3 regions of the Bradyrhizobium sp. MV1.5 genome follow, and region 3 is predicted to be linked to each of the others. Evidence: predicted binding sites of a transcription regulator. Region 3 holds the regulator's gene; each other region holds the start of a gene.
What was found. Region 3 encodes PhoB, which activates phosphate uptake and scavenging genes when phosphate is short. Its sites were predicted from a motif close to TGTCATNNANCTGTCAT; they were not measured.
Positions count from the first base shown of each region.

Region 1: a site for PhoB is predicted at 6,653-6,669, ahead of AC0L2J_RS02970 (DUF47 domain-containing protein). Genes of this name have one in related genera too.
Region 2: a site for PhoB is predicted at 7,434-7,450, ahead of AC0L2J_RS32090 (DUF2794 domain-containing protein). Genes of this name have one in related genera too.

Region 1 is NZ_JBVVPL010000002.1:192,567-202,303, reverse strand. Features, by position in the region: gene AC0L2J_RS03015 (glutathione S-transferase family protein) at 1-4, shown strand, start outside; gene AC0L2J_RS03010 (tRNA-binding protein) at 24-395, opposite strand; gene AC0L2J_RS03005 (ArsC family reductase) at 501-875, shown strand; gene AC0L2J_RS03000 (hypothetical protein) at 879-1,562, opposite strand; gene AC0L2J_RS02995 (ABC transporter ATP-binding protein) at 1,898-2,653, shown strand; gene AC0L2J_RS02990 (ABC transporter ATP-binding protein) at 2,646-3,392, shown strand; gene AC0L2J_RS02985 (ABC transporter substrate-binding protein) at 3,426-4,649, shown strand; gene AC0L2J_RS02980 (branched-chain amino acid ABC transporter permease) at 4,722-5,585, shown strand; gene AC0L2J_RS02975 (branched-chain amino acid ABC transporter permease) at 5,587-6,555, shown strand; gene AC0L2J_RS02970 (DUF47 domain-containing protein) at 6,714-7,358, shown strand; gene AC0L2J_RS02965 (inorganic phosphate transporter) at 7,374-8,381, shown strand; gene sugE (quaternary ammonium compound efflux SMR transporter SugE) at 8,374-8,688, opposite strand; gene AC0L2J_RS02955 (peptide chain release factor 3) at 8,858-9,737, shown strand, end outside.
Region 2 is NZ_JBVVPL010000059.1:23,477-33,213, forward strand. Features, by position in the region: gene zapE (cell division protein ZapE) at 1-21, opposite strand, end outside; gene thpR (RNA 2',3'-cyclic phosphodiesterase) at 372-908, opposite strand; gene AC0L2J_RS32065 (arylesterase) at 1,084-1,719, opposite strand; gene AC0L2J_RS32070 (ABC transporter ATP-binding protein) at 1,775-2,497, shown strand; gene AC0L2J_RS32075 (ABC transporter permease) at 2,494-5,064, shown strand; gene AC0L2J_RS32080 (Bax inhibitor-1/YccA family protein) at 5,335-6,126, shown strand; gene AC0L2J_RS32085 (GNAT family N-acetyltransferase) at 6,355-6,885, shown strand; gene AC0L2J_RS32090 (DUF2794 domain-containing protein) at 7,002-7,370, opposite strand; gene AC0L2J_RS32095 (DUF1223 domain-containing protein) at 7,968-8,759, opposite strand; gene acnA (aconitate hydratase AcnA) at 8,991-9,737, opposite strand, start outside.
Region 3 is NZ_JBVVPL010000026.1:46,493-56,229, forward strand. Features, by position in the region: gene AC0L2J_RS22990 (OpgC domain-containing protein) at 1-1,238, opposite strand, end outside; gene apaG (Co2+/Mg2+ efflux protein ApaG) at 1,444-1,836, shown strand; gene AC0L2J_RS23000 (Hsp33 family molecular chaperone) at 2,832-3,851, opposite strand; gene argF (ornithine carbamoyltransferase) at 4,142-5,089, opposite strand; gene AC0L2J_RS23010 (aspartate aminotransferase family protein) at 5,089-6,291, opposite strand; gene AC0L2J_RS23015 (GcrA family cell cycle regulator) at 6,747-7,259, shown strand; gene phoB (phosphate regulon transcriptional regulator PhoB) at 7,485-8,192, opposite strand; gene phoU (phosphate signaling complex protein PhoU) at 8,207-8,923, opposite strand; gene pstB (phosphate ABC transporter ATP-binding protein PstB) at 8,934-9,737, opposite strand, start outside.

The DNA of each region.
Region 1 (9,737 bases), on a different contig from region 3:
GTGAGGTTCGAAGAGGCTTGAGGCTAGAACAGCCGTCCGCCGTTCGGCACGGGCTTGCTCGGCTGCACCAGGACGACCTTGCCGTCGACATCGGGGAAACCGAGGGTCAGCACCTCCGAGACAACAGGGCCGATCTGGCGCGGCGGGAAATTCACGACCGCAGCAACCTGTCGGCCCACCAGCGTTTCAAGCGGATGATTTTCGGTGATCTGGGCCGAGCTCTTGCGCACGCCGATCGCGGGACCGAAGTCGATCCACAGCCGCCAGGCCGGCTTGCGCGCCTGCGGGAACGGCTTTGCATCGACGATGGTGCCGACGCGGATATCGACCGCGAGAAAAGTGTCGAAGTCGATGGTCGGCGACGCAGTCGCGCCTGGATCATGAGTGACGTGCATGGAGTGTCCGTTCGAAGAGATGGCGTCGTTCGCAATATTGTCGCGCGAACCGGAGTTGCGTACAACGCTTTGGGATCACGATACGACGCATGCGCGAGGAACGTTTTGCCCAACATCATCTACGGCATCAAGAACTGCGACACCATGAAGAAGGCGCGCGCCTGGCTCGACAGCCATGGCGTCGCCTACGCGTTTCACGACTACAAGACAGCGGGCGTGGAGAAGGACAAGCTCAAGCAGTGGAGCGACAAGGTCGGTTGGGAGACGCTGCTCAACCGCGCCGGGACGACTTTCAAGAAGCTGCCCGATGCCGACAAGGAAGGCCTCTCCGAGAAAAAGGTGCTGGCATTGATGCTAGCGCAACCATCGATGATCAAGCGGCCGGTGCTTGAAGTCGGCGGCAAGCTGCTGGTCGGTTTCAAGCCGGATATCTATGCCAAGGAAGTCACGACCAAAGACGCCGACGCCAAATCGCGCTGAGCGCTAGTTCAGCTCGATGATCTCGGTGGGAACACCGGAGCCCTGCTGGTCCACGAATTCGACCAGCTCGGCCGGCGCGATGCGGCCGGGGGTGCGATGGAACAGGTCGCGGTCGATCACCTTGCGCAATCTCGGGCGCGGCAGCGCGTCATTTCCGCGCATCAGATTCTTGATCTCGAAGCCGCCGTCCTCGCAGAAGGTCTTGAGCGATGCGATGATGTGACAGACCTTGCCGTCGGTCTGGAAGGGCAGCAGCAGGCGCTCATAGGCGACGACACGGCCGTAGATGTCGTCGACGTCGGCAATGCTGTAGACCGGCAGCCCGCGCGCCACGCATTCATGATAGACCGGCATCACCAGGGGCACGAGACGCGGCCCGATATAGTCGTCGAGCAGAACGCCCTTGCCGGTGTGTCCATAGGCGCGCGAGATGCGCGTACCTTCGCTCTGGATGGTCAGACGCGGTGTCGGCGTCGACATGTCCACCGTATAATAGATCAGATCGGAGAGCTCTTCCTCGAGCCGCGCAGGCTGGTACTCCCAGATCGCCGGGGCCGTCTGCTCGCGCGCATAGAGCCGCAGCCACGTGTTCAGGAGATCACGCTGCCTGATCGACTTGACCACGGAAGGAGCGGCGCTTGCAAAATCCAAGACAATATTCCCGGCGAATAGAAATTCCGGACGCATGAAACCCGCGCATGATCCTCGCCGCGGGAAAATTTTCTATGAAGGCTGGCGCATGGAACGAAAGACCGTTAACGACGGCTTGATGACCGGCGCTTTGCGAACCGGGAAGCCGGGCAGGCGCGACATCAAAACACGTCCGACTAAGGGAGCATAAGTCTCCCGGCCGGAGGCCTGACCTGCTCAGCTTTCCGCCTTGCCTAACCCCCGTCACCTCCGGCATATTCCGCGCCCGGAGGCGGCGTTCCGGATAGGCTCCAGGGAGTGGCTCCAAGGCCTCCGGAAAGCCGAAGCAACAAGGATAGCCACGCGCGTTGTGCGGGCAGGGGGAAAACTGTTTGGCCGATGAGTTCATTCTCGAAACGGAAGGCTTGACCAAGGAGTTCGCGGGCTTCTTCGCCGTCCGCGACGTTGCGCTCAAGGTTCGCCGTGGGAGCATTCACGCGTTGATCGGCCCGAACGGCGCCGGCAAGACGACGTGCTTCAATCTTTTGACCAAGTTCCTCAAACCGTCTGCCGGAAAAATCCTGTACAAGGGGCAGGACATCACCGCGATGGCGCCCGCCGACGTGGCCCGCCTGGGGCTGGTTCGCTCGTTCCAGATCTCGGCGGTATTCCCCCATCTCACAGCGCTGGAAAACGTCCGCGTCGCGCTTCAGCGCCAGCACGGCAGCTCCTTCGATTTCTGGCGCTCCAAATCCGTGCTCAACCAGTTCAACGATCGCGCGCGCGAGCTGTTGAACGATGTCGGCCTCAGCGAGTTTTCCAATACGCCTGCGGTCGAGATGCCCTACGGGCGCAAGCGCGCACTGGAGATCGCAACCACGCTCGCGCTCGACCCCGAGATGATGCTGCTGGACGAACCGATGGCCGGCATGGGCCACGAGGACATCGACAAGATCGCGGCGCTGATCAAGCGCATCTCCGCGAAATACACCATCCTGATGGTCGAGCATAATCTGAGCGTCGTGGCCAATCTCTCCGACATCATCACCGTGTTGACGCGCGGGCAGGTGCTGGCGCAAGGCCATTACAGCGAGCTCACCAAGGACGAACGCGTCAAGGAAGCCTATCTGGGAGCCGGTCATGGCTGAGACTGCAACGGCGGAAGCTCCCGCAAAGGCCGCGAGCGGCGGCAACCTCCTCCAGGTCCGCAACCTGGAAGCCTGGTACGGCGAGTCCCACATCCTGCACGGGATCAACTTCGACGTGAACGCGGGCGAGGTCGTCACCCTGCTCGGGCGCAACGGCGCCGGCAAGACCACCACGCTGAAGTCGATCATGGGCATCATCGGCAAGCGCACCGGCTCGGTGAAGTTCAACAACCAGGACATCATCCGCACGACCTCGGACAAGATCGCGCGGATGGGAATCGCGTTCTGCCCGGAAGAACGGGGAATTTTCGCCAGCCTCGATGTCCGGGAGAACCTGCTGCTGCCGCCGGTGGTGCGTCCGGGCGGATTGCCGCTCGAGCAGATCTTCGATCTGTTTCCGAACCTGAAGGAACGGCTCAACAGCCAGGGAACCAAGCTCTCCGGTGGCGAGCAGCAGATGCTCGCGATCGCGCGCATCCTGCGCACCGGCGCGAACTTCCTGATGCTGGACGAGCCGACCGAGGGTCTCGCGCCCGTCATCATCCAGCAGATCGGCCAAACCATTGCGCGGCTCAAGAAGGAGGGTTTTACGATCCTCCTGGTCGAGCAGAACTTCCGGTTCGCATCCACCGTCGCCGACCGCTATTACGTGGTCGAGCACGGCAAGATCATTGACGGATTTTCCAATGCGGAGCTTGCCGCCAATATGGACAAGCTCCACACGTATCTCGGCGTCTAGAACGGCCAATAAGAAGATTCATAAGGAAGTAGCATGATGACAAAGTCGATTGCGTCGTTTCTGCTCGGCACGGCGCTGGCCGTGACCGCCACCGGTGCAGCTTTCGCGCAGGACAAGACCGTCAAGATCGGCGCGCTGTCCGATCAGTCCGGGCTCTATGCCGACCTCGGTGGACCGGGCTCGACGCTCGCCGCGCAGATGGCCATTGAAGATTCCGGCCTGGCCGCGAAGGGCTGGAAGATCGACATCATCTCGGGTGATCACCAGAACAAGCCCGACATCGGCACCGCGATCGCGCGGCAATGGTTCGACGTCGACAAGGTTGACATCATCGTCGACGTACCGAATTCCGGCGTGGCGCTCGCGGTCAACAACGTCGTCAAGGAAAAGAACGGCGTCTATATCAACTCGGGTGCTGCGACTTCGGACCTCACCAACGCGCAGTGCTCGCCCAACACGGTGCACTGGACCTACGACACCTACATGCTGGCCCACACCACCGGCCAGGCTCTGGTGAAGGCCGGTGGCGACACCTGGTTCTTCCTGACCGCCGACTACGCCTTCGGCGCGGCGCTGGAGCGCGACACCACCGCGGTCATCACCGCCAACGGCGGCAAGGTGGTCGGCGGCGTCAAGCACCCGCTGAACACGCCGGATTTCTCGTCCTTCCTGCTGCAGGCGCAGGCTTCCAAGGCCAAGATCATCGGCCTTGCCAATGCCGGCGGCGACACCACCAACACGATTAAGCAGGCGGCCGAGTTCGGCATCGTCAAGGGCGGCCAGAAGCTCGCGGCGCTGCTGCTGTTCCTCACCGACGTCAAGGCGATCGGGCTCGAGACCGCTCAGGGCCTCAACTTCACCGAGACCTTCTACTGGGACATGAACGACCAGACCCGGGCGTTCTCGAAGCGCTTTGCCGAGAAGATGAAGAACAACGCGCCGCCCACCATGGTGCAGGCCGGCGTCTATGCGGGCGTGCGTCACTATTTCAAGGCACTGGAAGCGCTCGGCGGCAACCCGCATGACGGCGCCAAGGTCGTCGAGAAGATGAAGTCGATGCCGACGGAAGACGATCTGTTCGGCAAGGGCGAGATCCAGCCCAACGGCCGCACCATCCACAATGCCTATCTGTTCGAGGTGAAGAAGCCCTCCGAGTCCAAGGGACCGTGGGACTTCTACAAGCTGGTCGGCACGGTGCCGGGCGACCAGGCCTTCACGCCGCTGTCCGAGAGCAAGTGCGCGCTGTTGAAGAAGTAAGATAACCGCCCGCAGGCCATCAGGCTTGCGGGCGACTTTCAGGGAACGCCGAAGGGATCGGGTGCGGGATCGATGCAGGCTCTTTACGCTCAGCTACTGGTGGGACTGATCAACGGCTCGTTCTACGCGCTGCTCAGTCTCGGGCTTGCCGTGATCTTCGGCATGCTCAACATCATCAATTTCGCCCACGGTGCGCTCTACATGATGGGCGCGTTCGTCGCCTACTTCCTGCTGAACATCGGCGGCATCAACTACTGGTGGGCGTTGCTGCTTGCCCCGATCATCGTCGGCATCTTCGGCATGATCCTCGAACGGACCATGCTGCAATGGCTGACGGGGCTCGATCATCTTTACGGCCTGCTCCTGACCTTCGGCATTGCGCTGATCGTGCAGGGCGTGTTCCAGAACTATTTCGGCTCCTCTGGCATGCCTTACGCCATTCCGGACCAGCTCAAGGGCGGTATGAATCTCGGCTTCATGTTCCTGCCCATCTATCGCGGCTGGGTCGTCATCTTCTCGCTGGTAGTCTGCATCGCGACCTGGTTCCTGATCGAGAAGACGCGGCTCGGCGCCTATTTGCGTGCCGCCACTGAAAACCCGACGCTGGTGCGCGCCTTCGGCGTCAACGTGCCGCGCATGATCACGCTGACCTACGGCCTCGGTGTCGGCCTGGCCGCGCTTGCTGGCGTGCTGTCGGCGCCGATCAACCAGGTGCGGCCGCTGATGGGCGCCGACCTGATCATCGTGGTGTTCGCGGTGGTCGTGATCGGCGGCATGGGATCGATCATGGGCTCCATCATCACCGGCTTTGCGCTCGGTGTGATCGAGGGCATGACCAAATATTTCTACCCCGAGGCCTCCAACACCGTCGTGTTCGTGCTGATGGTGCTGGTCCTCTTGGTGAAGCCAACGGGATTGACGGGAAGGGCGGCCTGATATGACAGCCTTGACGGACGACACGCTGCCGGTAACCCCGCGCTCGATCCGCGATGAGATGATCGTGTTCGTGGTGATGGCGCTGCTGCTGGCTTCGGTGCCATTCACGGGAGTCTACCCGTTCTTCGTAATGCAGGCGCTGTGCTTCGCGCTGCTCGCCTGCGCCTTCAACCTGCTGATCGGCTATGGCGGTCTGCTGTCCTTCGGTCATGCGATGTTCTTAGGCACGGCCGGCTATTGCAGCGCGCATGCGCTGAAGGTCTGGGCGCTGCCGCCCGAACTCGGCATCCTCGTCGGCGTCGCCGGTGCCTTCGTGCTCTCGCTCATCACGGGCTATATCTCGATCCGCCGCCAGGGCATCTATTTCTCGATGATCACGCTGGCGCTGTCGCAGCTTTTGTACTTCATCTACCTCCAGGCGCCGTTCACCCATGGTGAAGACGGCATCCAGGGCATCCCGCAGGGACGCATGTTCGGCGTCTTCGATCTAACCAAGCCGACCGTGCTCTACTATGTGGTGCTGGTCGGCTTCCTCGCCGGCTTCCTGCTGATCTTCCGCATCATCAACTCACCGTTCGGCGAAGTCCTCAAGGCGATCCGCGAGAACGAGCCGCGCGCGATCTCGCTGGGTTACCGCACCGATCAGTACAAATTCCTGGCGTTCGTCCTGTCGGGCACGCTGGCCGGCTTTGCCGGTGCGCTGAAAGTCTTCGTGGCGCAGAATGCCTCGCTCACCGACGTGCACTGGTCGATGTCGGGCGAAGTCGTGCTGATGACGCTGGTCGGCGGACTCGGAACCGTGTTCGGTCCCGTGGTCGGCGCCTTCGTGATCATCGCCATGCAGCAATATCTGGCGGGGTTCGGCCAGTGGGTGACCGTGATCCAGGGCTCGATCTTCGTGATCTGCGTGCTCACCTTCCGCCGCGGCGTCATCGGCGAAATCGCGCATTACTTCCGGCGGTCGCTGTAAGCCGTTGATATAATGGAAGATGTGTTGACGCGCGAAAGCGGTGGATGATCCGGCTCCACGGGCGTGAGGTGGCACGCGCGTGGATCGAAAATGGTCTATGACAGTTTTATGACGGCCCGCTCGGGCCAGGCCATCATCCAACCGGTAGTCTCTCCCCCATGATGCGATTGTTTCGCGCTTTCTTGCCCAAGGAAGAACGGTTCTTCGACCTGTTCGACCGCCACGCCCAGACCGTGATCCAGGGCTCGATCGCGCTCCAGAGCATGCTCAACGGGGGCGAGGAGACGCCGGTCTATTGCCAGCGCGTCAACCAGTTCGAGAACGATGCGGACAACATCACCCGTGAGGTGCTGACCGCGGTGCGCCGCACCTTCATCACCCCGTTCGACCGCGGCGACATCAAGAACCTGATCACCTCGATGGACGACGCCATCGACCAGATGCAACAGACCGCCAAGGCCGTGATGCTGTTCGAGGTCCGCAGCTTCGAGCCGCCGATGCGGGAGATCGGCGGGCTCCTGATCGAATGCGCCAATCTGGTCGGTCGTGCGCTGCCGTTGATGCAGAAGATCGGCCAGAACGTGGCCATGCTGACCGCGATCACGGAAGAGCTGGGCAAGCTGGAAGGCCGCGTCGACGATCTCCATGATATCGGGCTGAAGGAACTGTTCCTCAAGCATCGCGACGGCAACGCGATGGATTTCATCGTCGGCGCAGAGATCTACGACCATCTCGAGAAAGTCGCCGACCGCTTCGACGACGTCGCGAACGAGATCAACAGCATCGTCATCGAGCAAGTTTAGGGCAGGGGCCACGCCGTGGATGTTGCGTTGGGTCTTCCCGTCCTGGTCGGATTGATCGCCGTCGCGCTGCTGTTCGACTTCCTGAACGGCCTGCACGACGCCGCCAATTCGATCGCGACCATCGTCTCGACCCGCGTGCTGCGGCCGCAATACGCGGTGTTCTGGGCCGCGTTCTTCAATTTTGTCGCCTTCATGGTGTTCGGGCTGCACGTCGCCCAGACCATCGGCACCGGCATCATCGATCCCGCGATCGTGGATGCCCAGGTGATCTTCGCGGCGCTCGTCGGCGCCATCGTCTGGAACCTGGTGACATGGGCGCTCGGGATCCCATCGTCCTCGTCTCACGCGTTGATCGGCGGCTTGTTTGGTGCCGGTGTGGCCAAAGCCGGCCTTTCGGCGGCGGTCTGGAGCGGATTGTCCAAGACGGTGATCGCCATCGTGCTGTCTCCGCTGGTCGGCTTCCTGCTCGCGATGGTGCTGGTTGCGATCGTCTCCTGGGCTTCGGTGCGCTCCACGCCCTTTGCCGTGGATCGCGCCTTCCGAATCCTGCAATTCGCCTCCGCCTCGCTCTATTCGCTCGGCCATGGCGGCAACGACGCCCAGAAGACCATGGGCATCATCGCCGTGCTGCTCTATTCGCAGGGCCAGCTCGGCGGCGAATTCTTCGTCCCCTTCTGGGTGGTGCTCTCGTGCCAGGCCGCGATGGCGATGGGGACCTTGATGGGCGGCTGGCGCATCGTCCGCACCATGGGCCTGCGCATCACCAAGCTGACCCCGATGCAAGGCTTTTGCGCCGAGACCGGCGGTGCCGCGACCCTGTTCATGGCGACCTTCCTCGGCGTTCCCGTCTCGACCACCCACACCATCACCGGCGCCATCGTCGGTGTCGGCGCCGCCCGGCGCCTCTCGGCGGTGCGCTGGAACGTCGCCAGCTCGATCGTCTATGCCTGGGTGATCACGATGCCGGCCTCGGCCATCGTCGCCGCGCTCTCCTGGTGGGCGGTCAAGATCTTCCTCAGGTAACCAGCTTCAGCCCGACGATCCCGGCGACGATCAGCCCGATGCTGGCGAGGCGGAACGCGGTGGCCGGCTCGCCGAACAGGATGATGCCGAGCGTCGCGGTACCGACCGCGCCGATGCCGGTCCAGACTGCATAAGCGGTTCCAATCGGCAGCGATTTGAGGGCGAGCCCGAGCAGGATGATGCTGCCGGCCATGGCGCCAAGCGTGAGGACCGACGGAACGAGCTTGCTGAACCCCTCGGTATATTTGAGGCCGATCGCCCATGAGACCTCCAGCAGACCGGCGACAAACAGGATGCTCCAGGCCATGACGACCCTCCATTCAAGGCAGGGGCGTCCCCGCGACTGGTGTGCTGATGGGAAGGGAAGGCCGTCCCTCCCAACCTGATCCCAGGCCGGATATGGGACTGGCCGGAAGGCTCCGCAATCACCAGATGAGGCTTGATCAGGCTCATTTTCCCTGCCAAACGCTGCCGCAATGTCCGACATCGCCACCACAGCCGAATCGACGGCCCGTTCCTCGCTTGCCGCTGAAGTGTCGCGGCGGCGTACCTTTGCGATCATCTCGCATCCGGACGCCGGCAAGACCACGCTGACCGAAAAGCTGCTGCTGTTCGGTGGCGCCATCAATCTGGCCGGCCAAGTCAAGGCCAAGGGCGAGCGGCGCAACACGCGTTCGGACTGGATGAAGATCGAGCGCGAGCGCGGCATCTCGGTCGTGACCTCGGTCATGACCTTCGAGTTCGAGGGGCTGGTGTTCAACCTTCTGGACACGCCGGGCCACGAAGACTTTTCGGAAGATACCTATCGCACGCTCACGGCGGTCGATTCCGCCGTCATGGTGATCGACGCTGCCAAGGGCATCGAGGCGCGCACCCGAAAGCTGTTCGAGGTGTGTCGTCTTCGCGACATCCCGATCATCACCTTCATCAACAAGATGGACCGCGAGAGCCGCGACGTCTTCGAGCTTCTGGACGAGATCGAGAAGACGCTGGCGCTCGATACCACGCCAATGACCTGGCCTGTCGGCCGCGGCCGCGAGTTCCTCGGCACCTATGACGTCGTCAATGGCGGCGTGCGCCTGCTCGAAGGCGGCGGCGCCAAGACCGGCGCGGCGCAGCAGATCGAGATCGCCGAGCTCGGCAAGCTCAACGCCAATCTCGACGTGTCGGCGGTGAAGGACGAGCTCGAGCTCGTCACCGCAGCTTCAAAACCGTTCGAACTCGAAGCGTTTCGCGAGGGCCATCTGACGCCGGTTTATTTCGGCAGCGCGTTGCGCAATTTCGGCGTCGGCGACCTGCTGCAAGGACTCGGCAAGTTCGCGCCCGAGCCGCGCGCGCAGGAGAGCGACCAGCGCA
Region 2 (9,737 bases), on a different contig from region 3:
GGAACTGGGGGTCGAGAGCATGCTCTTTACCGCCAGAGATGGGCGAAAATTGCAAGCCGTCAATTGGGGCGGGGCGCTATGCGCTTTCTCCCTCGCCCCGTTCTTACGGGGTCGCGACGAGCTTCGCTCGCGCTGAGAGGGTTGGGGTGAGGGGCCTCTCCGCACATGAGATGCGTCGTAAAGACCTGTGGGCGGGCGCCCCCCCTAGGGGTGGGGGGGGGTTTGTGGGGGGCCCGCCCGGGGGGAGGGGGTGGGGGGGCGGGGCCTCACCCCAAATCTGCTGCGTCTAAAAGACCTGTACCCCCTCACCCGGATTGCATCTTCGATGCAATCCGACCTCTCCCCGCAAGCGGGGAGAGGTGAAGAAGAACCTACTCACACAGCTCGTAGGCGTCCTCCACCACATAGGGGCCGCCGCCGGTTGAGGCGCGGGACGAGAACAGAACAAAACGTTCGGCCGTGAACGCCTTGCTGGGAAAATAGCCGCGCAGCGAAAGATAATCGGCGACGTCACGGTCGGTGGCGTCGTGCAGCCGGGCCAGCGTGACATGCGGGATGAACTTGCGGCCTTCAGGGTCGAGGCCGATCCGCTGCATCAGGCGCTCGAGCTCGGCCTGCAATTCCATCAGCGGCTTGCTCGGCACGATGGTGGCGACCACCGCGCGCGGCTTGCGTCCGCCGAAACTCTGCAAGCCCTGCACCTTCACCTCGAACGGCTTGCGGTCGACGCGAAACAGCATCGAGGCGATCTCGTTGGCGGACATGCCGTCGATATTGCCGATGAAGCGCAGGGTGACGTGGTAATTTTCGGGATCGATCCAGCGGGCGCCGGGAAGGCCGCCCCGCAAATTGGAAAGCGACTGGCCAATCTCGGCCGGAATTTCCAGACCAGTGAACAAACGCGGCATCGTTTCGCACTCCCGATGCTTGGGCATGATCCCTTCAGAAAGACCATGTCCAAATTTTAGAGCCGGCGACGAATCACCGGTACCTTAATTCCTATCGCAGTTGTGTGACTCTGCGAAGCATCGCGCGCCTCACCCCGGTAAAACCCTGGGAATTACGGTTAGCGTTGCCTGCTTTTCAACGCCGTTGCTCAGCTATGGTGCCAAGGAATGCCTCAACCGTAGGCAAGATATTCTTGACGATGATGTCGACACCGGCCGCGGTCGGATGAATGCCGTCGGCCTGGTTGAGCTTGGCATCGGCCGCGACACCGTCGAGAAAAAACGGATAAAGCGGCACGCCGAATTTTTTCGCCAGATCCGGATAAATCGAATTGAAGCGCGCGGCGTAATCCGCGCCGTAATTCGGCGGCGCCAGCATGCCGCACAGCATCACCGCGATCTTGCGTGCCTCGAGGCGCTGGACGATCTCGGTCAGCGCGGTGCGCGTCAAATCGGGATCGATGCCGCGCAACGCATCGTTGGCGCCGAGCTCGATGATCACGCCGTCGGTTCCGTCGGGGACCGACCAGTCCAGCCGGTCACGGCCCCCCGAGGAGGTGTCGCCGGACACCCCGGCATTGGTCATGCCGACCTCTATGCCTTTGTCTTGCAAAGCTTTTTGAAGCTTTGTGGGGAACGCTTCCTGGGCCGGGAGGCCAAGGCCGGCGCTCAAGGAATCGCCGAGAACCACCAGCTTGATCGGCTTCGCAGCCTCAGCCCATGCCGGGTTTGCGACCGTCATCAAAGCGAACATCAACACGGCTATGTGCATGAACAATCCGTAACGCCTCTCGACCGCGCGTGCGGAGTTGCCATATGACCGGACCATGGACACTCGCATCTCTTCCTCTTCGCTCGCCGACAGTTCGGCCGACACCATCGCCATCTCCAACGTCAATCTGTCATTGGGTACGGGCGCGGCACGCGTTCACATCCTCAAGGATATCAGCTTGCGCGTGGGCCGGAGCGAGACGATCGGCCTGATCGGCCCGTCAGGCTCGGGCAAATCCACGCTGCTGATGGTGATGGCGGGGCTGGAGCGTCCTGATAGCGGAGAGGTGGTGGTCAGCGGCACGCCTTTCAATGCCCTCGACGAGGACGCGCTGGCCCGCTTCCGCGGTCGCCAGGTCGGCATCGTCTTCCAGTCCTTCCATTTGATCCCGACCATGACGGCGCTGGAGAACGTCGCGGTGCCGCTCGAACTTGCGGGCAATCCCGACGCCGCCAAGCGCGCGGCGCAGGAGCTGCAATCGGTCGGGCTCGGCGACCGTCTGCATCATTATCCGACCCAGCTCTCCGGCGGCGAGCAGCAGCGGGTCGCGCTGGCCCGCGCATTGGCACCCGATCCCGCGATCCTCGTTGCCGACGAGCCGACCGGCAATCTCGACGAAGCCACGGGCCAACAGATCGTCGACCTCCTGTTCAGCAAGCATGCCGAGCGCGGCATGACGCTGGTGCTGGTCACGCATGATTCCTCGCTCGCGCATCGCTGCGATCGCGTGATCCGCCTGCGCTCCGGACGCATCGACACGCAGTCGGCACCGGCATGAGCATCGCTGCTGAACCGTTCACGAAGCCCAACGGCGTCGCGCTGTCGCTGCGCTACGCGCTGCGCGAATTGCGCGGCGGCCTGCGCGGCTTCTACGTCTTCATCGCCTGCATCGCGCTCGGCGTGATGGCCATCGCCGGCGTCGGCTCGGTCTCGGCCAGCCTGAGCGACGGCCTCGCCCGCGAGGGCCGTACGCTGCTGGGTGGCGACGTGTCGTTCGTCTTGTTTCAGCGCGAGGCGAAGCCGGAGGAAGTCGCCTTCCTGCGGTCGCGCGGCACCGTCTCGAGCGCCGCCACACTGCGCGGCATGGCGCGCTCGGCCGAGGGCAAGCTGGCGCTGGTCGAGATGAAGGCGGTCGACGACACCTATCCGATGCTGGGCCAGTTGACGCTGGCGCCGCCGCTGCCGATGTCCGACCTGCTCGCGGAGCGCGACGGCGCGTTCGGCGCGGCCGCCGATCCGACGCTGCTGGCGCGGCTGTCGCTCAAGACCGGCGATCGCGTCACCGTCGGGGCTGCGACGTTCCAGATCCGCAGCGCCGTCGAAGCCGAGCCCGACAAGCTCGCCGGTGGCATCGGCTTCGGCCCGCGCTTCCTGATCAGCGAAGCGGGCCTGCGCGCCACCGGGCTGGTCCAGCCCGGCAGCCTGGTGCGCTGGGTCTACCGGGTGAAGCTGCCGGAGATCGCCAATAGCGAGCGCGCCACCGACGCCTTCATCGCGGACGCACGCAACGCTGCGCCGCAGGCCGGCTGGGAGGTCCGCAGCCGCTCCAATGCCTCGCCGCAGCTCGAGCGCAACATCAACCGCTTCACGCAGTTCCTGACGCTGGTCGGCCTCGCCGCGCTGCTGGTCGGCGGCGTCGGTGTCGCCAATGCCGTCAAGGCCCATATCGACCACAAGCTCGAGGTGATCGCGGCCCTCAAGGCTGTCGGCGCCACGGGGCGCGACGTGTTCGGTATCTATCTGGCCCAGGTTCTCCTGCTCGCCGCAATCGGCTCGGCGATCGGCCTCGCGCTCGGCGCCGCCATGCCCTTCGCGATCGTCGGCCTGTTCGGCAAGCTGCTGCCGCTGCCGGTGGTGCCGGCGGTGCATGCCGACGAGCTCGCGCTGTCGTTCGTCTACGGGCTGCTCACGGCGCTTGCCTTCGGCCTGTGGCCGCTCGGGCGCGTGCACGACGTGCCGGTGGCCGCGCTGTTCCGCGACACCATCAGCTCCGAATGGCATCGGCCACGCTGGAGCTATCTCGTCTTCATGGCCGTCGTGATCGCGCTGCTCATCGCGGTCGTGATCGGGCTGTCCTTCGACAAGCGCATCGCGGCGGTGTTCGTGGCCTCCTCCGTGATCGTGTTCGGGCTGCTGCGCGGCATTGCCGCCCTGCTGATGACGATCGCGCGGCGGCTGCCGCGCACGCGGTGGCCGATGCTGCGGCTTGCGATTGCCAACATCCACCGGCCGGGCGCGCTGACGCCCTCGGTCGTGCTGTCGCTCGGGCTCGGGCTCGCCGTGCTCGTCACCATCACCCAGATCGACGGCAATCTGCGCCGTCAGTTCCTGGCGGCGCTGCCCGAGCACGCCCCGTCGTTCTTCTTCATCGACATTCCGAGCACGCAGGCCGAGCAGTTCGACTCATATCTGCGCCAGATCGCCCCTGGCGCGAAGGTCGATGACGTGCCGATGCTGCGCGGGCGGATCGTCGGAGCCCGTGGCGTCCGCGCCGAGGAACTCAAGCCCAGCACCGATTCCGAGTGGGTGCTGCAGAGCGACCGTGGCCTGACCTATACCGCCGAGCTGCCGAAAGGCTCCAAGGTGGTCGAGGGCGAATGGTGGAGCGCCGATTATGCCGGCCCGCCGCTGGTCTCGATGGAGAAGAAGATCGCGGACGGCCTAGGCCTCAAGCTCGGCGACGAGGTCGTGGTCAATATCCTCGGCCGCGACATCCCCGCCAAGATCAGCAATCTGCGCACCATCGACTGGCAGGGCCTCGGCATCAATTTCGTCCTCGTGTTCTCGCCGAACGCCTTCAAGGGCGCGCCGCACACCCACATCGCGACGCTGACGGAAACCGGCGGCGATGCCGCCGGCGACGGCAAGATCATCAGGGAGGTCGCTGACGCCTATCCGATGGTGACGAGCGTGCGCGTGCGCGAGGTGATGGAGACGGTCGGCTCGGTCGTGACCAACCTGGCGCTGGCGATCCGCGGCGCCAGCGCGGTGACCCTGATCTCGGCGATCCTGGTGCTCGGCGGCGCGCTCGCCGCCGGCCATCGCCACAGGGTCTACGATGCGGTGATCCTCAAGACCCTGGGCGCGACCCGGCTGCGGCTGCTCGGCGCCTATGCCCTCGAATACCTCCTGATCGGGCTCGCCACCGCGGTGTTCGGCGTTTTCGCCGGCAGCGTCGCGGCCTGGATGATCGTGACCCGGCTGATGACCCTCACCTTCGTCTGGCAGGCCGGCAGCGCCGCCGGCGTGGTCGCGGCTGCCTTGGTCGTCACGGTGGGCCTCGGGCTCGCCGGCACGCTCCTGGCGTTGAACAAAAAGCCCGCCACGGTGTTGCGGAATTTGTGACAAATGGTAGCGGGCGGTTGCGCGGGAGCCAAATCGCACGATTCCAGCGATTAACCACGTCTGCTCGCCAGGATTGCGGGCGAGGGCGACATTCAGCCGCGCGTGGAAGGTTGCAGCGGATGTGTTAGTTTCCCACATATCGAGTGGGTTCGGAGTCCCGATTGTTAGCCAAAATTTAGTCGGCAGACATCGGTATCCGAGATAGAATTTGACGAACCGGCGGCATGGCGACCCTCATGCCGGACCGGACCAACCAACGGGAATTCGACCATGTCGGACCTAGACCGTAACTACGCTTCTCCTTTCGGCAGGGCCGCCGGGCGTGTTGACGCCGCGACGGTCGATGCCGGCCTGCGCGCCTACATGCTGCGCATCTACAACTACATGAGCATCGGCTTGGCCATCACCGGCCTTGCCGCGCTCGGCGTCTACATGGCCGCCGTGACTGACGTTCCGACCCCGGAAGCGGTCCGCGTCGGCAAGCTGTTCCTGACGCCGTTCGGCTACGCGATGTTCGTCAGCCCGCTGAAGTGGCTGTTCATGCTCGCGCCGCTCGCCATGGTGTTCGTGATCTCGGCAGGCATCAACCGTCTCGCTCCCTCGACGGCCCAGATCCTGTTCTGGGTGTTCGCGGCGCTGATGGGCATCTCGCTGTCCTCGATCTTCCTGGTGTTCACACACACCTCGATCGTGCGGGTGTTCTTCATCACCGCGGCGACCTTCGGCGCGCTCAGCCTCTACGGCTACACCACCAAGCGTGACATGAGCGGAATGGGTTCGTTCCTGTTCATGGGCCTGATCGGCATCGTCATCGCGAGCCTGGTGAACCTGTTCCTGGCGAGCTCGGTGCTGCAGTTCGTCGTATCGGTGGTCGGCGTGCTGGTGTTCGCGGGCCTCACCGCCTGGGATACCCAGCGGCTGAAGAACGACTACATCTACGGCTACGCCTCGGCCGGCGGTGACATCGCAGAGCGTGCGGCCATCACCGGCGCGCTGTCGCTGTACCTGAACTTCATCAACCTGTTCACGCTGCTCCTGCAGCTCCTCGGCCAGCGCGACTAAGCGCTGAGGCGAGAGTGAACGACACCAGCCCCGGCCGAAAGGCCGGGGTTTTTGTTTGGGGCGAGCCTCTCAACACCCACCGTCATTGCGAGCGAAGCGAAGCAATCCAGAGTCCCTCCTCTGGCGCATTTCTGGATTGCTTCGTCGCAAGGGCTCCTCGCAATGACGGAGCATGAGGAAGCACCGTTGCCTCTTCCAGCCGTCCCGGGAAGGCTCTAATCTCGCCCCATGTCCGCACCCGATATCAGGCCCACCACTGAGGCCGACCTTCCCGCCATCACCGCCATCTACCAGCAGGCCGTCCGCGAGGGCACCGCGACGTTCGAGCTGGAGCCGCCCGACCTCGCCGAGATGACGCGCCGCTACCGCACGCTGATCGACGGCGGCTATCCCTATTTCGTCGCCATCCTCGACGGGCGCGTCGCCGGCTACGCCTATGCCGGTGCCTACCGGCCGCGGCCGGCCTACCGCTTCACCGTCGAGAACTCGATCTATCTCGATCCATCCTTCCACCGCCGCGGCATCGGGGCACTCCTGCTGGAGCGGCTGATCATCGAATGCGAGGCGCGCGGCTTCCGCCAGATGATCGCCGTGATCGGCGATTCCGCCAATGCCGGCTCGATCGGCGTGCACACCAAGGCCGGCTTCAAGATGATCGGCACGCATCCCAGCGTCGGGCTGAAATTCGGCCGCTGGCTGGACACCGTGATGATGCAGCGGGATCTTGGTGAGGGCGCGAAGAGCGTGCCGGGGAAGTAGAGGCTACCGTCATTCCGGGGCACGCGCAGCGTGAACCCGGAATCCAGAAGTTGTGGGCGAACAATATCGAGATTCCGGGTTCGCGACTTCGTCGCGCCCCGGAATGACGGGGGTGCTCACACCACCGCCAGCTTGCGATCGATCACCAGGAGCACGCGCTCCAGCTCGTGGCCACGGCGCAGGATCAGGCCCGTCGCCGAGATCACGCTGTACATGCCCTGCTTGCGCGCGAGGCGCGGATCCTTCTCGATACGATAGATCGGCACCTCAGAGGCGCGGCGAAAGACCGAGAACACGGCGCGATCCCTGAGGAAGTCGATGGCGTAGTCGCGCCACTCGCCGTCGGCGACCATCCGGCCGTAGAGATTGAAAATACGGTGCAGCTCGAGCCGGTTGAACGTCACGCGGCTCAGCTGCGCATTCGAAGCGGCGGGGCGCGCCGCCGCGCGCTGTTCGCTCGGATCGGTATCCTCCGACAGACTCATAGGCCGCCTCCTGTCGCATCAGCATGACCACGTCCGCGAAGACCGTCCCCGGAACCAAGGATCATGACAGTTGCATGATCGCGCCAACTGTTCCCCGCCGCAAGGCCCTCAAACGGAGTTTGGATCCGGGCAAATCCGCCCCACACGCAACGGTGGAACTCTGTCGCGGCAAACCGTCACGGGATCGTTAGCAGGAATCATAGTGTCGCCGCTTTTCCGCCAAGCGACTGCCGCCCTGCATTGCGAAAAGACCTATGTGCGTTGACCCGGTCCTTTCGGTTCCGGATTCCTCAGCCCCCAGCCCCCCGGGGCCGTCAGGATCGGGTCTGTTCGCACGACAAGGAGGGCCAACGCGAGTTGGTCCTTTTTTGTTTGGGTCGGTTTTGTTCGTGTCGGGATGTTTCTGCCTCGACGGATATCTCACCATCTCAGCACAAACTCTCTCCCCTCATACTGAGGAGCCGCGAAGCGGTGTCTCGAAGGATCGAGGCCTGAGATGTCTGCAGCCGGGCCTGCATGGTTCGAGACGCGCGCAAGGGCGCGCTCCTCACCATGAGGGTTGAGAGCGAGTACGACGCCTAGGAAGAAAGAATGGAATCAGTGCAGCGACGTGTACGCCGCGCCCAGCATCGGGCCCGGTCTCTCCCGGCTGCCGTCCTGGACATAGACCACGGCACCGTCGACGCCGTCGCGCGTGAGGTTCTCGATCGGCACCGTCCAGCTTTCCGGATGGCCGGTCCAGTCGCCGACCTTGAGCAGGTTGCGCACCACGTTGTGATAGATGACCTGCTGTCCGCGATTTTCGCCACGGCTGATCGCGATCGGCACCGACTTCGCAATGGAGCAGATCCAGACCTCGCCGTGGGACGCCGTCGGCTCCTTGCTCGCGGCCACCGAGACGTTGATCTGTTTGCCAGCGAGCGACATCGTCACGGGCACGCTCATCACACCAGTGCCCGTGTCGGTTTTGCCGATGGCGCTTTCGATGCCGGTGCGGTCGCTGCCGACGACATGCGTGGAGCCGTTGACCACAACCTGCGGCGTGTAGACTTCGCGGTCGCCGCGCATGCGTGAATAGGCACGCTGCCGTGCAGAGAAGCGCGAATCGGCCAATGTGTCCTTCCAGCCGAGATAGTCCCAATAGTCGATCGGCATGCTCAGCGCGATGATCGAGGGATCGCGGGAGAGATCGCCGATGATCTTGTCGGCCGGCGGGCAGGAGGAGCAGCCCTGCGAGGTAAACAATTCGACAACGGCGCGGGGATCAGCCTCGGCAGGGCGAATGACGGCGACGATCGCACAGAGACCAAGTGCACCCGACCAGAGGGCGCCGGACCACCTCGAGATCACGTTGCGTGAAACCAGATGAGAAGCCGTCATTGTTGTCATGTCGAACGCCGCACACCATTGCTCGTGAGAGGGAAATCTTACCGCCGGATGGTCACCGTAGTCTTACGGGCCTCACACATTTGTCCGTCCAAGAACCGTCCAAGACGAGGTTCTCTGCCGGGCGGGCCCATCTGAAGCCTGCCGCAAACGCGTGAAGGCGGCCTTGTGATAGGCCGCCTTCGTGTAACCTACTACTCACTTCGAAGTGAGCCACCGTTCACAAATCCGCGCTTACGCCGCGAGCTTGCGCAGCACGTAATGCAGGATGCCGCCGTTGCGATAGTATTCGAGCTCGTCCAGCGTATCGATGCGGCAAAGCAGCGAAACGCGCTGCAGCGAACCGTCGCCGGAGACGATCTCGGCGGTCAGCTTCTGGCGCGGCTTCAGATCGCCGATGAGACCACGCAGCGTGACCTTCTCGTCGCCCTTCAGGCCAAGCGAGGACCAGGAGGTGCCGTCCTCGAAGGTCAGCGGCAGCACGCCCATGCCGACCAGATTGGAGCGGTGGATGCGCTCGAAGCTCTGGCAGATCACGGCGCGCACGCCGAGCAGACGCGTGCCCTTCGCGGCCCAGTCGCGCGACGAGCCGTTGCCGTATTCGGCGCCGGCGAACACCACCAGCGGCACCTGCTCCTGCTGGTACTTCATCGCGGCGTCGTAGATCGACATCTGCTCACCGTCAGGCCAGTGCTTGGTGAGACCGCCTTCCGGAATATTGCCGTCGGCGCCCTTCAGCATGAAATTCTTGATGCGGATGTTGGCGAAGGTGCCGCGCATCATGACTTCATGGTTGCCGCGCCGCGTACCGTACTGGTTGAAGTCGGCCGGACGCACCTGGTGCTCGCTGAGATATTTACCCGCGGGCGAGGTGAGCTTGATCGAACCGGCCGGCGAGATGTGGTCGGTGGTGATCTTGTCGCCGAACATGGCGAGGATGCGGGCCTCGACGATGTCGGTGACCGGCTCCGGCTCCTTCTT
Region 3 (9,737 bases):
CCGACGGCGCTTTTGGTTTTCGAACCGCTCTTGTCAGCCACCCGCTTGTACCACGAAATCAGCCAGGCCATGGCCCACATGATCAGGATTCCGGAGAGGCTAATTAGCGCATGCATGACCGGGCCGCCCGAGACTTCGGCCAGGATGAAATGTCCGGCAAAGGCGAGGAAGACGCCGAGACAGAATATCTCCAGGGAATGCGATCCGCACAGGATCAGCGGCCGCAGCCAGGGCGATTTCAGGCCGGGCCAGTCCCGCGGCAGGACGCGCACGGTGAGCGCGGCCAGCGCCAGGAAATGCGTGAAGCGCAGCACGTCCAGGTCGGCCTTGTCGATCGGATACATCCACTGCTCGAGCCGCTTCGGCATGAAGTGGGAGAGCTGCGGCACATACCAGGTCAGCGTCACGTAGAATGCCGCGACCAGATAGGCGATCGCGATCCACATCGTCACCCGCGAAGCCAGGATGCGCGACATCCGTCGCGCACCTCCGAGCGCGCACCATGCCCCGAACACGAACAGCAATTGCCAGGCGAAGGGATTGAAGGCCCAGAAGCCGTTCGGATAGGCCGACAGGTAGAGATCGTATTCCCAGGTCACCGCGTAGAGCGCGACCGAGAGGCCGAGCGTCACGTCGGGGCGCCATTTCATCAGCCACAGGATCAAGGGCAGCGCCAGCATCAGCACGATGTAGAGCGGCAGCACGTCCATGTTGACGGGACGGAAGCGCAGCAGCAGCGCCTGCACGATCGTGACGTCGGGCTGCTTGAGGAAATCCATGATGCCCATCTCTTCGGTGTAGAGCGGGTTCTCGAACCTGGTCGCGACGTAGGAGATTTCGGCAAGGAAGATCGTGAACAGGAAGACGTGGGCGACGTAGATCTGCCAGACGCGCCGCAGGATGCGCGCGGTGGCGACGACGATGCCGGACTCCAGCATCGCCCGACCGTAGACGAAGGCGGCGGTATAGCCGGAGATGAAGATGAAGATCTCGGTGGCGTCGCTGAAGCCGTAATTGCGGATCGTGAACCAGGTCAGAAGGCTCGGCGGCAAATGGTCGATGAAGATCAGCCACAGCGCCAGGCCGCGGAACAGGTCCAGCCGGAGCTCGCGCTCGCCGATGGCGGGCAGCGAAATCGCCGGCGCGGCCGCGCGCCGCTTCGCCCCCGCGGACTTGACCTCCACAGGTTTAGCGGTTCCGGCGATCGTCGATCCCGTCACTTGGTCGGCAATGGTCATCGGGGGCCTAAAAACCCTTCCGCAAATCGCGACGTGGCAAGGAGTGTACCGGTCCGGCCGTCATCTCGCAAAGCGACCGGATCACATGCAAGTACACTTTGACGTACCCTTGGACGTGTACTTCCCTGCGAATTCGGGCGGGACGATGTCGCCAGGACCGCCTCCAGCGTTTGGTTCCAGAGCGGTTTTCGGTATGATGGCAATCATGTACCGCGCCGTGACCCGCCAGATCGAAGTGACCGTCGAGCCGAACTTTGTTCCGGAGCAGTCGTCGGCCGACCGCTCCCGTTATTTCTGGGCCTACACCGTCGTCATCACCAATTCCGGCGACGAGACCGTGCAGCTCAAGACGCGGCACTGGATCATCACCGATGCCACCGGCCGGCAGCAGGAGGTGAAGGGCGAGGGCGTCGTCGGCGAGCAGCCGACGCTCGCCCCCGGCGAACGCTTCGAATACACCTCCGGCGTGCCGCTCACGACCGCCTCGGGCTTCATGACCGGCCGCTACCAGATGGTCAGCGCAACCGGCGAACGCTTCGAGATCGACGTGCCGACGTTCTCGCTGGACAGCCCGGACAACAAGCGGGTGTTGAATTGAGGGTGGCGGCGACGCGACCTTTTGGGGCAGGGCTTCCCCGATAGCGTCCCGACTCTCGTGTCCCGGACAAGCTGCAACGCGCAAGCGTTGCTGCGCGGAGCCGGGACCCAGGGGCGACACGGCCCAATGCGGATAGATGGGCCCCGGCTCTGCAGCGCACCGTCGAAGGGACGCTGCGCCGCGTCCGGGGCACGAGAGCGGATCGTCTTCGCGTTCATCTTCGACTTGCAGACACGCCTTTTCGTTCTCGCGGCCGATTTCGCCCGAGCCTTGCTTCGTCGCACCACCCTCAAATCCAAGAGGGCGCAGGGAAGGCCGGGTGCCGGCTGGCACCCACGGTCTGCTGCGCGAAAGGTGTAGCGCAAGAAGACCGCACAGCAGCATACAGGTGTAGCCAATCACTCGGCCTTCCCTGCGCAGTGGTTGGACGGCTTATGCCGTGCTCTCCCGGGAGCCGAGTTCCTTTTGGCCTCCCTCGCCCTCGCGAAATTCACCGGCATCGCGCCGGTTGGCGCAAGTGCCGCATTCGCCGGGGCTTGACCGTAGCAACGACGGCCAGGACCACACGGTTTTGCCGTACGCACGGCCCGCCATTTCGCCGCAGTTTTCCCAGCCCTGTCGACGGAGCCGGAAACTTACAGACGAGACGAAGCCTGACAGCGCCGCTCGTCGGAACGAAGCCTTGGGCTCACGGAGAGCAATCCGCCCTGCCCACGCCTTTCGCACCCGAACGCTGCCGCGTCCACCGCAAGCCCGGCTCGCGAACATGACGACCACAAGATCGCCCCTCAAGGATGAGCCGGGATGAGCGACATATACGCGATTTCCGAATTTCGGTAAAGTGGAATATTTTTGTGCGTATGGATTGACAGAGGGGCGACACAGAGGAGGTCCCGTAGCCCGGATGGAGCGCAAGCGTAGTCCGGGAAGGTGCCGAATGCCGGGCGAGCGGCCCCGGATTGCGCTGCGCTCCATCCGGGCTACGGGCTAACGTCTCACGCGTCCTCGACGCCCGCCTCATCCGGTGTGAACTCGTACACCGAGCTGCAGAACTCGCAGGTCACGACGACCTTGTCGTCCTTGACCATGGCGGCCCGGTCGTCGGACGAAAAGCTCTTCAGCATCGATGCCACCGCGTCGCGCGAGCAGGAGCATTGCGCCTTCAAGGGCAGCGGATTGAACACGCGCACGCCGCGCTCGTGGAACAGGCGGTAGAGCAGCCGCTCGCCGGACAGCTCCGGATCGATCAGCTCGACGTCTTCGACGGTCTCGATCAGCGAGCGCGCCTCGACCCAGGCATCGTCTTCAGCGACGGCATGCACTTCGACGCCCTCGGGCGCATCGCCGGGATGCAGATCGGCCTGCCGCGCGCGCTCGGGCGCCTTCGGCAGGAACTGCATCAGCATGCCGCCGGCACGCCAGCGATGCTTGCCGCCGTCATTCGAACGCCATTCCTCGCCGACGGCGAGGCGCACGCGGGTCGGGATCTGCTCGGAGCGCAGGAAATATTCGTGAGCGGCGTCTTCGAGGCTGCCGCCGTCGAGCGCGACCAGGCCCTGGTAGCGGCTCATGTCGGGGCCCTGGTCGATGGTCATGGCGAGATGACCGTGGCCCAGCAGCGCGCCGGAAGTCTTGCCGGAATCCTGGACTTCGCCGAGGCGCGCGGCGTCGTAGCGCGCATAGGCGCGCAGGCGATCCGGCGCCTGGTAGTCCACGACCAGGAACGACACCGGACCGTCGGTCTGCGCCTGGAGGATGAAGCGGCCCTCGAATTTCAGCGAGGAGCCGAGCAGCGTAGTCAGCACGATGGCCTCGCCGAGCAGCTTGCCGACCGGCGCGGGATAATCGTGCTTGGTCAGGATCTCGTCGAGCGCCGAACCAAGCCGCACCAGCCGACCGCGCACGTCGAGCGCGTCGACCTCGTAGGGCAGCACGGCGTCATCGATCGGAACCGCGGATGGCGCGCGAACCGGGCCTTCGGGCCCGGTTTTCATGTCAGGGGATTGGGAAACCATGGCGCTTATCTGGGGTCGGAAGGCGGAATTGGAAGGGGGGTTGGGGAACTGTACGAAGCAACCTCAACCTCGGTGTCGTCCCGGACAAGCGCTAGCCGCAGATCCGGGACCCATAACCACAGGATTACGCTACTGCGCGAGATGACAACTCCGAATCCTCGCCAAACGACTTCCTGTGGTTATGGGTCCCGGATCGGCGCTCCGTTCTGGACAACGCTACGCGTTGCCAGAAGCTGCGCTTGTCCGGGACGACGATCATATGTGAGGTGGCCGCCGGGATTCCAGCGAGATCACTTCACCTCGTCGAAGCACCAGGCCAGAATGCCCTTCTGCGCGTGCAGGCGGTTTTCGGCCTCGTCGAACACGACGGATTGCGGACCGTCGATCACCTCGTCGGTGACCTCCTCGCCGCGATGGGCGGGCAGGCAGTGCATGAACAGCGCATCGGGCTTGGCCAGCGACATCAGCTGGGCATTGACCTGATAGGGCTTGAGCACGTTATGGCGGTGCTCGCCTTCCTTGTCGCCCATCGACACCCAGGTGTCGGTCACGACACAATCGGCGCCGCGCACGGCGGCTTCGGCATCCGTGCCGAGCATGATCGGCGCGCCGGTCGCCTTGATGAAGTCGCGCATCGCTTTTTTCGGCGCGAGCTCCGGAGGCGTCGCGACATTGAGCTGGAACTTGAAGCGCTCGGCGGCGTGCGCCCAGGAGGCGAGCACGTTATTGTCGTCGCCGGTCCAGGCCACGGTCTTGCCCTCGATCGGGCCGCGATGTTCCTCGTAGGTCATGAGGTCCGCCATCACCTGGCAGGGATGCGAGCGCCGCGTCAGGCCGTTGATGACGGGGACGGTAGCGTTCGCAGCGAGCTCCAGCAGCGCATCGTGATTGAGGATGCGGATCATGATGGCATCGACGTAGCGCGACAGCACGCGCGCGGTGTCGGCGATGGTCTCGCCGCGACCGAGCTGCATCTCGGCGCCGGTGAGCATGATGGGCTCGCCGCCGAGCTGGCGCATGGCGACATCGAAAGACACCCGCGTCCGCGTCGAGGGGCGCTCGAAGATCATCGCCAGGGTCTTGCCTTCGAGCGGCCTGACCGGCTGATGCGCCTTCTGCTTCGCCTTCATCGCGGAGGACGCGGCCAGCATGCGCTTGAGCTCCGACAGCGGCAGCTCGTTGATATCGAGAAAGTGCTTCGGTGTTTTCTTGGGTGCTTTATCGGGCGACTTGCTCATCAGCTTGCCGCCCGCTTGTTGCCGGACAACGCGGTGCAGGCGCGCTCGAGCCGCCCGACGCTGTCCTCGATCTCGGCTTCGGTGACGATCAAAGGCGGCAGGAAACGCACGACATTGTCGCCGGCACCGACGGTGAGCAGCTTTTGGTCGCGCAAGGCGGCAACGAGATCGCCGGAAGGCACCACGGCCTTGATGCCGATCAGGAGGCCCTCGCCGCGCACTTCGCTGACGACATCGCTATGACGGTCGATCACGGAGGCGAGCTTCTGCTTCAGCAGCAGCGACATCCTCTGCACGTGGTCGAAGAATCCGGGCTTGAGCATGACGTCGAGCACGGCGTTCGCAGCGGCGATCGCGAGCGGATTGCCGCCGAAGGTCGAGCCGTGCGAGCCCGGCGTCATGCCGGACGCCGCTTCCGCGGTCGCAAGGCAGGCGCCGATCGGAAAGCCGCCACCGAGCGCCTTGGCCAGCGACATCACGTCGGGTTCGACGCCAAGGCGGCGGTACGCGAACAGATCGCCGGTGCGGCCCATGCCGGTCTGCACCTCGTCGAAGGCGAGCAACAAACCCTTCTCGTCGCAGAGCTGGCGCAACGCCCTCAAGAAGGCGGGCGTTGCCGAACGCACACCGCCTTCGCCCTGGATCGGCTCGATCAGGATGCCGGCGGTCTGCGGACCGATCGCCTTTTTCACCGCGTCGAGATCGCCATGCGCAACCTGGTCGAAGCCCTCCATCGGAGGGCCGAAACCTTCGAGATATTTTGCCGAACCCGTCGCGGCCAGCGTCGCCAGCGTGCGGCCGTGGAAGGCGCCTTCGAAGGTGATCATGCGATAGCGGTCTGGATGGCCCTTTGCCGCGTGATAGCGGCGCACGACCTTGATCACGCATTCCAGCGCTTCGGCGCCGGAATTGCAGAAGAACACGAAGTCCGCGAAACTTTCATTGCACAGGCGCGCGGCGAGCTTTTCGCCGTCCGGGCTCTGGAACAGGTTCGACATGTGCCAGAGCTTCGTGGCCTGCTCCTGCAACGCCGCGACCAGCGCCGGATGGGCATGGCCGAGTGCATTCACCGCCACCCCTGAGGTGAAATCCAGATAGCGCTCGCCATTGGTCGCGATCAGCCAGCAGCCTTCGCCACGCTCGAAACCGAGGTCGGACCTGGCGAAAACGGGGAGCAAATGCGGCGCTGCGCTGTTAGTCATGACGGTCACTTGAATGTTGCGGACGGCGTGAGCGTGCATTGCGCAACGCACCATCGACCGGCCCGGAAAACGAAACGTGCCGCCTCTTGAGGGCGGCACGCACGACTATCTTAGGCCTGGTGAAACGGGTGTCAATGCCGCCCGGAAAGCCTCGCGAAACGCTGAATCCGTAGTCTTGCGGTGCCGATTTTGCGGGATTTAGCCACGGAACATGTGGAAGCGAGTCGGCGGACTCTTGCGCGGGAGTCACGCCATATTGTAGCGTTTGGATTGTCAGATACGACATCTCGTGCAGTGGTTCTGATCTTTAAGTCCTTATGTACCGGCGTAAACGTTCGGGCGTTCAAGACGCGCCCGGCGAGCCTTAAGGGATTCTGGCGGCACGGGTTTTTGAAGGCTTAGGCATTCGCTGCGAGGCCCCAGGATGGCTGGCGCGCAGCGAGGGAAAGGGTGCAATGACGGTTTTGACCTGGTCCGATGATCGCGTCGAGCAGCTGAAAAAGCTCTGGGAGGCCGGACTTTCGGCCAGCCAGATCGCGGCGGAGCTCGGCAATGTGACCCGCAATGCCGTGATCGGCAAAGTGCACAGGCTCGGCCTTTCGGGCCGCGCCAAGAGCCCATCATCGGCAGCGCCCCGGCCGCGCAAGGCGCGCCCCGCGCAGCACATGATGCGGGTGAGCCGCCCGATCTCGCGCGGCAACACCGCGCTGGCGCAGGCGTTTGAGGTCGAGGCGGAGCCGGATCCGGTCACCTACGACAACGTGGTGCCAATGAGCCAGCGGCTGTCGCTGCTGGAATTGAACGAGGCGACCTGCCACTGGCCGGTCGGCGATCCCTCCAGCCCGGACTTCTTCTTCTGCGGTGGAAGGGCGCTGTCCGGCCTGCCCTATTGCGCCCAGCACTCGCGCGTCGCGTACCAGCCGGCGTCGGATCGGCGCCGCGCACCGGTGAAGCCGGGTCCGCGCTAATCACGGCAAGTCGTCGCGCGAAGACAGTTCAATTGGAGTGTCGTCCTGGCGAAAGCCAGGACCCATACTCCGAGCACGCAGTTGTTGCGCGGAAGGGGTCACTCCGAGTCTTCGCCAAACCACGTTCGGTGGTTATGGGTCCCGGATCGGCGCTCGCTTCGCTCGCTTGTCCGGGACGACGTCGGAGAATTCGGGGACAGCTCGCCAGCAAACAAGCCTGCAACCCTACACCTGCTCCGCCTTCGCGAAGCGATCATCCAGCGCGTAGCCGGCGCCGCGGACGGTGCGGATCGGGTCCTGCTCGCGGCCGAGATTGAGCAGCTTGCGCAGGCGGCCGATATGCACGTCGACGGTGCGCTCGTCGATATAGATGTCGCGGCCCCAGACGCTGTCGAGCAGTTGCTCGCGCGAGAACACCCGCCCCGGGTGCTCCAGGAAGAACTCCAGCAGGCGATATTCGGTCGGACCGAGATCGATCGGCCGGCCCGAGCGCGCCACGCGGCGCTTGTCGCGGTCGAGCTCGATGTCGCCAAAAGCAAGGACGGTGGCGAGCCGCTCCGGGCTTGCGCGCCGCAGCAGGCCCTTCACGCGCGCCAGCAGCTCCGGCACCGAGAACGGCTTGACGATGTAATCGTCGGCGCCGGTCGCAAGACCCCGCACCCGCTCGCTCTCCTCGCCGCGCGCGGTGAGCATGATGATCGGGAGCTGCTTGGTCTCGGGACGGGTGCGAAGCCGCCGGCACAATTCGATGCCTGACAGGCCCGGCAGCATCCAGTCGAGCACGATCAGATCAGGAATGTGCTCCTTGAGACGGGTGTCGGCGTCGTCGCCGCGCATCACCGTCTCGACGTCATAGCCGTCGCCTTCGAGGTTGTAGCGGAGAAGCTCGGTCAGGGCTTCCTCGTCCTCAACCACCATAATGCGTGCGCCCATCGGGTCGTCGCTCCTTAAGTGTTCGGTACCGTGTTGGCGAAGGTCGTCATGTCGCCCTTCGGCCGCTTGTCGGTGATCGCCTGGCCCTCGATCATGTAGAACACGGTCTCGGCGATGTTGGTGGCGTGGTCGCCGATCCGCTCGATGTTCTTGGCGCAGAACATCAAATGGATACAGAACGAGATGTTGCGCGGATCCTCCATCATGTAGGTGAGGAGCTCGCGGAACAGCGAGGTGCAAATGGCGTCGACTTCCTCGTCGCCCTTCCACACCGCCATCGCCGCTGGCAGATCATGCGCGGCATAGGCGTCCAGCACCGACTTGACCTGCTGCTGCACGAGGTCGGTCATGTGCTCGAGGCCGCGGAACAGCTTGAGCGGATGGAAGTCCGTCTCCAGCGCCGCGACGCGCTTACCCATGTTCTTGGCGAGGTCGCCGATGCGCTCGAGATCGGTCGCGACGCGCATGGCACCAACGATCTCGCGCAGATCGACCGCCATCGGCTGGCGGCGGGCGATGGTGAGCACCGCGCGCTCCTCGATGCGCTTCTGCAGCGCGTCGAGCTCGGTGTCGGTTGCGACGACGCGCTGCCCGAGCGGGACGTCGCGGCGGATCAGTGCGTCGACGGACTCGACGATCATGCGTTCGGCGATCCCGCCCATCTCCGCAACCAGGCGGGTGAGTTCCTGGAGGTCGGTGTCGAAAGCCTTTGCGGTATGTTCGGAAGCCATGTCGCGTCTCCTAGCCGAACCGGCCGGTGATGTAATCCTGCGTGCGCCGGTCGGTCGGCGACGTGAAGATCTTGCTGGTATCGTCGAACTCGATCAGCTCGCCGAGATACATGAAGGCGGTCTTGTCGGAGACGCGCGCCGCCTGCTGCATGTTATGGGTGACGATCGCGATCGTGTAATCCTCGGACAGCTCCTGGATCAGCTCCTCGACCTTGGCGGTCGAGATCGGGTCGAGCGCCGAACAGGGTTCGTCGAACAGGATCACCTCGGGCCGCACCGCGACGGTGCGGGCGATGCAGAGGCGCTGCTGCTGGCCGCCGGAGAGCGACAGGCCGGAGGCGTTGAGCTTGTCCTTGACCTCGTTCCACAGTGCGCCGCCGCGCAGCGCCTTCTCGACGCGGCCGTCCATCTCGGACTTCGAGATCTTCTCATAGAGACGGATGCCGAACGCGATGTTCTCGTAGATCGTCATCGGGAACGGCGTCGGCTTCTGGAACACCATGCCGACGCGGGCGCGCAGCAGATTGAGGTCCAGCTTGCCGTCGAGGATATTGGTCTGGTCGAGCATGAGCTGACCGGTGGCGCGCTGGCCGGGATAGAGGTCGTACATCCGGTTGAAGATGCGCAGCAGGGTCGACTTGCCGCAGCCCGACGGACCGATGAACGCCGTGACGCGATTGGCGCCGAGCGTCAGGTTGATGTTCTTCAGCGCATGGTGCTCGCCGTAATAGAAGTTCAGGTTGCGCACCGTCACCTTCGGAGGCGCCTCCGGCAGCGCCGCCGTCTGCGGCAGACCCCCGGCCGCGCTCATCGA